DNA from 2 places in the Halobacillus sp. A1-3 genome. Region 2 is predicted to be linked to the other one. Evidence: riboswitches for the same ligand, from Rfam matches in the RefSeq annotation. Region 2 holds a riboswitch; the other holds the start of a gene.
The links. A riboswitch is a leader RNA that binds a small molecule or an ion and turns the genes downstream of it on or off. The one in region 2 is predicted to bind S-adenosylmethionine.
Positions count from the first base shown of each region.

Region 1 (3,410 bases), on a different contig from region 2:
AACATAATCCGTGAATTCTTTGTTTGTCACTTCGTAGCCTTTCTCTTCTAGTAGAGGAGCGATTGCTTGATTGACCATATCACTATACGGTCCGGATGTAGCTCCGAAGCGTATAGTCTTTTTTTCTGATGCATCTGCATCACCTGATGCTTCCTCTCCACAGGCTGCTAGAAAGGCAACGGAGAGTAGGGTAAGAAGCAATAAAAATAATTTCTTCATGAGTAATTCCTCCTAAGTATGTGTATTCAGCTTTTTTTAACAGATTTGGCTAAAAAGTCTCCAGCATATTGGACCACTTGTACCATTACAATCAACAAGATGACCGTTGTGAACATAACGAAGTTGTCATACCGGTAGTACCCGTAGCGTATAGCTAAGTCGCCGATTCCGCCTCCGCCAATGGCTCCGGCCATGGCTGAATAACCGATCAAGCTGATTGCGGTGATCGTCAGCCCGCTGATTAGTCCTGACTTGATTTCAGGAAAAATGATATCTTTAATGATCAGCCATGGTGACGCTCCACAGGCAATGGCTGCTTCAATTACGCCCCGGTCAATGTCCCTGGCAGAGGACTCGACAATCCTAGCATAAAAAGGAATGGCTGCTACAGATAAAGCGACAGATGCAGCTACAGGTCCTGTTGTTGTGCCTAATAGGAAGTTAGTAAAAGGGAATAAAAAGACGAGCAAGATGATAAATGGAACAGATCTAACTAGGTTAACCACAACTCCCGCTACGCTCTTTACCCATTTGTTCTCCAAAAATAGATCACGATCTGTTACGAATAATAAGAGTCCGAGTGGCAGGCCTGCAATCAAGGCGACCACAAGGCCAATTCCAACCATAATCAACGTTTCAATAAAGGATTTATTCAGCTCGGGCAACAGGGTGATGAACTGATCTGCCATGTTTCAACACCTCCACTTCTTCTAAGGTTGTTTGCAAGCTTTGCAGTGCTGCTTGTATTTCTTTTTCTTCCCCCGTCAACTCCATTACGAATGTTCCTAAAGCTTTCTCCTGAATGTAGTCAATGTTTGCGTGAAGAATGTTTCCCCTTACGTTGAATTTCTGCAAAAGGTCTGAAACAACCGATTCATTTGCTAGATTCCCGCTAAATTTCATATGTACGATGGTTCCAGTGCTTCGCTCCAAAAGCTCATCAGGAATGTTAAAATCAATGACGGTTTGGATGAACCGTTTCGTCAATGTGTTCTTTGGCGAGGAAAAAATATCGTACGTTTTACCTTCTTCAACGATTTGTCCGTCTTCCATAACTGCACAGCGATCACAAATTTCTTTCACGACTTCCATCTCATGGGTAATTAAGACGATAGTAAGGCCCAGCTCACGATTAATTTTTTTCAGAAGCTGTAGGATCGACTTCGTGGTATTAGGATCAAGTGCAGAAGTAGCTTCATCACATAAAAGTACCTTTGGATTGTTCGCAAGGGCTCGAGCGATGCTGACACGCTGCTTTTGTCCCCCGCTTAACTGGGCAGGATACTGATCTGCTTTGTCGGAGAGACCGACAAGTTCAAGGAGCTCGAGTGCACGTTTCTTGCGTTCGTTTTTACCGACACCAGAAGCTTTCAATGCAAATGCTACATTGTCTACAACGGTTTTAGCCATTGCTAAGTGAAAGCCTTGAAAAATCATCCCAATCGACTGTCTTGCTTTTCTCAGTTCTTTGGAAGACAAGGATAAGAGATCGATTCCATCTACCAATACTTTCCCGCTTGTCGGTCGTTCTAAAATGTTTAAGCAGCGTAGTAACGTACTTTTCCCGGCACCACTGTACCCGACGACTCCGAATATTTCTCCTTTTTCAATTTCCAACGACACATGATCGACACCGATAATCTGCCGCTCTTTAGATTGATAGACTTTACTCAGCTGTTCAATCGAAATCATAAGGTTTCCTCCTTTATTCCATAAAAAAACTCTTCCGAATTCGGAAGAGAGTTTCGCATAGATATTCTGCCAAACTCTTATCTTCCAGAACACTTACATTCTGCAGGAATTAGCACCACTCCTTTCGGAAGGTTGCTGTGACATCAAAGGGCCGTTCCCTCAGTCACTCTCGATAAGAATTAATAATTAGGTATATTAGATTATGTTTTATTACTTTACAGTAAACAAGCATCATTGTAAATAATATTTTAAATATTTATAAAAATAGAGGTAATATGCTCCCGAGCATTCCCAATTGTTTATTCAAATGGAAAAGCCAAGGAATGGTCACAGTATTAAATAGAAGGGAGAGTATGAAATTATGAACAAGAATGCGGAGCAGATTCTGCACGATTATCGAAAGGGGATCGAAGAACTCACGAGTCACTTACCTGAAGCAACAAAAGAATATAATCGATTTACAGGCGCATTTTTTGAAGACGGAGAATTAGAGAGAGGGACTAAACATTTGATGGTGCTTGCGATCAGCTTGAAATATGGAGACGAAGCGAGTATCACATACCACATGGACCAATGTGTAGAGATGGGGTGCACGGACCAGCAGATTTATGAAACGATGGGAGTTAGCGCTGCTTACGGGGGCGGTTCTGCGATGAGTCAGGCTGTTACAGTAGGAATGAAAATAGTAGAGGAGTTTCGAAAGCGATAATGCAAAAAGCCGGGATAATTATCCCGGCTTTTTCTATTTTGTGGCAATAAAACAATTGTTGCGTTCAGAATTTGTGTAATAATTACTAAATTCTGAAAATTATGTAGAATAAATCAATACTTTACGTTATGATGTTGATAGATTCAAATTGTATACAATCTTTGAATACAAAATGGTGGGGTAATTCATGTCAACTAAAAAGAGAAATGAAGAAATGGCCTATGAGAAGGTTAAGCGTGCCATAATGCTTAAACGTTTGAACCCTGGTCAGAGGATAACGGAAGATTGGGTCAGTAAAGAATTAAATATGAGCAGAACTCCTATTCGAGCAGCTTTCAAAAGATTAGAGAGTGAAAAGCTCATAGAGCTTGTACCTAATAAAGGAGCGGTTGTTCACAACCCTTCAAATAAAGAGTTAGAGGATGTATTTAATTTGAGAACCGTTCTTGAAACGTATGCTGCGAGTTTGGCTATTCCGGAATTGACTAGTCAGGATTTTGCAGTTTTGTATGATTTATTGAATCAAGAAAAGGAGGCTTATAGAAAGAAAGACTTTGAGGAGTTTATGAGAGTTAATGGCTTGATTCACGCCTTCCCAGCTAGAGTAGCAAATAATAAATTCCTTTTACATGAGATAGAAACACTGAATCAGTGGTCCGACTGTTATCTAATTTTGAGAGATGAATTTTATTCTACTCCAATAGATGAGGTCAAATCTATTCCTGAACATAAAGAAATCGTCTTGAAACTTGAAAATAGAGATACGAGTGGAGTGGAAGAAGCGATTCGT
Region 1 is NZ_JBPCEO010000003.1:147,573-150,982, forward strand. Features, by position in the region: gene ACRYKC_RS06155 (MetQ/NlpA family ABC transporter substrate-binding protein) at 1-219, opposite strand, end outside; gene ACRYKC_RS06160 (methionine ABC transporter permease) at 246-908, opposite strand; gene ACRYKC_RS06165 (methionine ABC transporter ATP-binding protein) at 868-1,911, opposite strand; SAM riboswitch class I at 1,986-2,090, opposite strand; gene ACRYKC_RS06170 (carboxymuconolactone decarboxylase family protein) at 2,273-2,620, shown strand; gene ACRYKC_RS06175 (GntR family transcriptional regulator) at 2,808-3,410, shown strand, end outside.
Region 1: another riboswitch for S-adenosylmethionine. It lies ahead of ACRYKC_RS06165 (methionine ABC transporter ATP-binding protein); the one in region 2 lies ahead of ACRYKC_RS00260 (O-acetylhomoserine aminocarboxypropyltransferase/cysteine synthase family protein).

Region 2 (3,410 bases):
TTTCTAAGAGACTGAACATAATTAAGCGTTAAATCATGCCCCGGATTTAGGCGCCGATCCCGTTCTTGTTGAAAAACTTCCATCGCCTCTCCACGGCTTTTGCCTTGATCCATCAACTGGATCGCCTCGGCTAAAAGAAAGGACTGCATGAATGCATCATTGATACCAAGCCCTGTACTGGGGTCTTTGCTATGCCCCGCATCTCCGATCAGCGCCCATCCGTCTCCATAAGCTTTTCTGAAAAAATTAGGCATGCCTGGAGTTCCAATGATCTTGCCTCGTAAAACAGCTCCTTCAAGCCTCATGTCCATTCCATAAAGTGATCGATACATTTTTTCAAAGCTTTCTTTCGGCGATTTCATCATTTGCTTGAACTCTTCCGGATAAATTTCAAGCCCTAAACAATCCCTGCCTTCTTCCATTGGAAAAAGAAAACCGATCCTTCCTTCATGTAGGAAAATTTCCGTGGCAGGCTCCTTTAATGGCTTCACCCCATCATAGTAGCCATAAAGAACCGGCCGAAGAGGATTCTGCTGTTTATATTTTTCAGCTTTAACCCAATAAGCGATATTGGAATGCTTCCCGTCTGCCCCAACAACTAAATCACAGGAAATGGACTTCATTCGGCCGGCAGGGTCTTCTACAACGACTCCCTTGACCTGTTTTCTTTCCCATATCAAATCACGGACAGAATGATTTTCTCTTAGAGAAACTGTAGGAAGATCATTCGCTCTATTTAAAAGAATTTGATCCAAAAGATCACGCTTTGGAATAATCGTATAAGAAGCACGTGGTCCTTCCACAAAGCTGCTTCCAATATAGGTTCGCATCCGGCTGATTTTACGCAAGCCAGAAGCTTCAACTTCCTTAAGCACCCCAAGCTTTCTTAAATATTCTAGATGAGACATATGATGAGTCGATAAAGTGTCACTCGGAAACGAGGCTTTATCCAATAGCAGCACTCTCTTCCCCATTTCTCCCAATTGAATCGCCAGGCTAGAGCCTGCAACTCTTGCCCCTACAATGATCACATCATACCTTTGCTCCATTTACTTTACTCACCTTTTCAATCGTTTTTCTTCCATCCTATCATGTAAATAGGAAAACTAGTACTCACCTCTTCCTCTTTATTTACAGTCTGGTTCAAGCAACTAAGTGTAGAAATAAAAAAACTCCCGAGGCCACGGGAGTTTTTGAACTTAATAATTTCTTTCTTCTTCTATTTCATGATTTTGATCAAGAATTAGAAGCTTACTCGGTTTATTTTCCTTAGCGATTTCTTCAGCTTTTTCAATCGCCGTATTTCTTTCGTCATAAAGGTCTGTAGGAGAAACATCCTCTATCTTTACAAACCATCCTGTTACATCTTTGTTAGGTACTACACTATATTCCTTCATTGTTTCATACTCTCCTTCTCTAAAGACTTGGTAGACAATTCCCATAACAGATCACAAGTAAACACATTCTAATTTTGTAAAATGATTTGACATTAGTCATGGTTCCTTTTATAATTTCATACAAGTTAAGTAAAAGCTGAATATTCAAACAAATACTCTTATCGAGAGTGGCAGAGGGACTAGGCCCTACGACGCCCGGCAACCTTCAAGTATCGCTTGAAAAGGTGCTAAATCCTACAGGTCAAATGATCTGGCAGATAAGAGGAGGACTTAATTTTTACGGCCCTCTTCTTATAAAAGAAGAGGGCTTTTTGGTTCTTCTTGTTTTTTACCTAAAGGAGCTCCTAGAAACCATATTTGAGGAGGAATTATCAATGACGTTACCTTTCCACCAATTCGGACCCGAAACGCTATTGCTTCATGGAGGCCAGGAACCAGACCCCTCTACAGGTTCTCGTGCTGTCCCCATTTATCAAACCACATCCTATGTTTTTAAGGATACAGACCATGCTCAAAACCTCTTTTCCCTTGCTGAGCCAGGGAATATTTACAGCCGCATAATGAATCCTACCGTTGATGTGCTTGAGCAGCGTATCGCGCTGCTGGAAGATGGTGCAGCCGCTGTCGCCACTGCTTCAGGGATGTCAGCGATTACTTTAGCTATCTTGAACATTGCTCAATCTGGAGACGATATCGTCACTTCCACCCATTTGTATGGGGGCACGTATAACTTATTCGTCCATACTCTCCCTAAATATGGAATCAATGTCCACTTTGTAGAAGGAACAGATCCTGAAGACTTTGCAAAAGCCATTACTCCAAATACAAAGGCCATCTTCGCAGAGACGATCGGGAATCCAAGTTTGAACGTGCTTGATATTGAAGCTGTAGCAGATGTGGCTCACGATCATCATATTCCTTTGATTATCGATAACACATTCGCTACTCCTTATGTTTGTAAACCGATAGCCTGGGGAGCAGACATTGTTGTCCACTCCGCTACGAAATGGATCGGCGGTCATGGAACAGCTATTGGAGGTATTGTTGTTGATAGCGGACGTTTTGACTGGAACCATGAGAAATTCCCTGGATTTACTGAACCTGATGATAGTTACAACGGCATCCGCTTCGGTATTGATGTAGGTCCAGTCGGTTATGCGATTAAGCTAAGAGTTCAACTATTGCGTGATATTGGTGCATGCTTAAGTCCACACAATGCGTTCTTATTACTACAAGGCTTAGAAACGCTTCATTTGAGGATCAAGAAGCATACCGATCAAGCTTTAGAAATCGCCGAGTACCTTCAAGACCATGACGGGGTGTCTTGGGTAACCTTCCCTGGCTTACCAGACCATCCGACCCATTCTCTTGCTAAAAAGTATTTCCAATACGGCGCCGGTTCGATTGTCGTTTTTGGAATTAAAGGCGGAAGAGAATCTGGACGTCAGCTGATTGATCATACAAACCTATGGTCTCACCTTGCCAACGTCGGTGATGCAAAATCTTTAATCATTCACCCTGCTTCTACCACTCACCAGCAGCTCAATGACGAAAATCTACAAAAATCAGGAGTGACAGAAGAGCTGGTGCGGTTGTCCGTTGGTTTAGAGTCTGTTGAAGATTTAATACAAGACTTGGATGCAGCCATTCACAAAGCTACTGGGCATTCGAAACCATACAACACTTCCAAACATCCTGCCGAAGATGTTCTCGCTTCTTCATTAGATCGATCTGGAGACCTTAGACAAAGGGTAATCGCTATAGTTGGAGGAGCTAATGATGACCGTGAATCTAAGAAACTTGAACGTTTGGGATTTAAAGTTGAGCATTATCAGGAAATCGATCAAGTGGTTCAATCAGCGGGAGGAACAGTGGATGTCTTGTATTTCCCTGTGCTTGATGAGCATAAGCTCAGAGCGGCAGAAAGTGTAAAGCCACACTTGATCTGGTCAAAGACCCCAGTTAAGAGTGAGAAAGACAATATAGTTTCAGGATTAAACCTTTATGAAGCAG
Region 2 is NZ_JBPCEO010000001.1:59,305-62,714, forward strand. Features, by position in the region: gene ACRYKC_RS00250 (NAD(P)/FAD-dependent oxidoreductase) at 1-1,049, opposite strand, end outside; gene ACRYKC_RS00255 (DUF2188 domain-containing protein) at 1,200-1,397, opposite strand; SAM riboswitch class I at 1,553-1,661, shown strand; gene ACRYKC_RS00260 (O-acetylhomoserine aminocarboxypropyltransferase/cysteine synthase family protein) at 1,772-3,410, shown strand, end outside.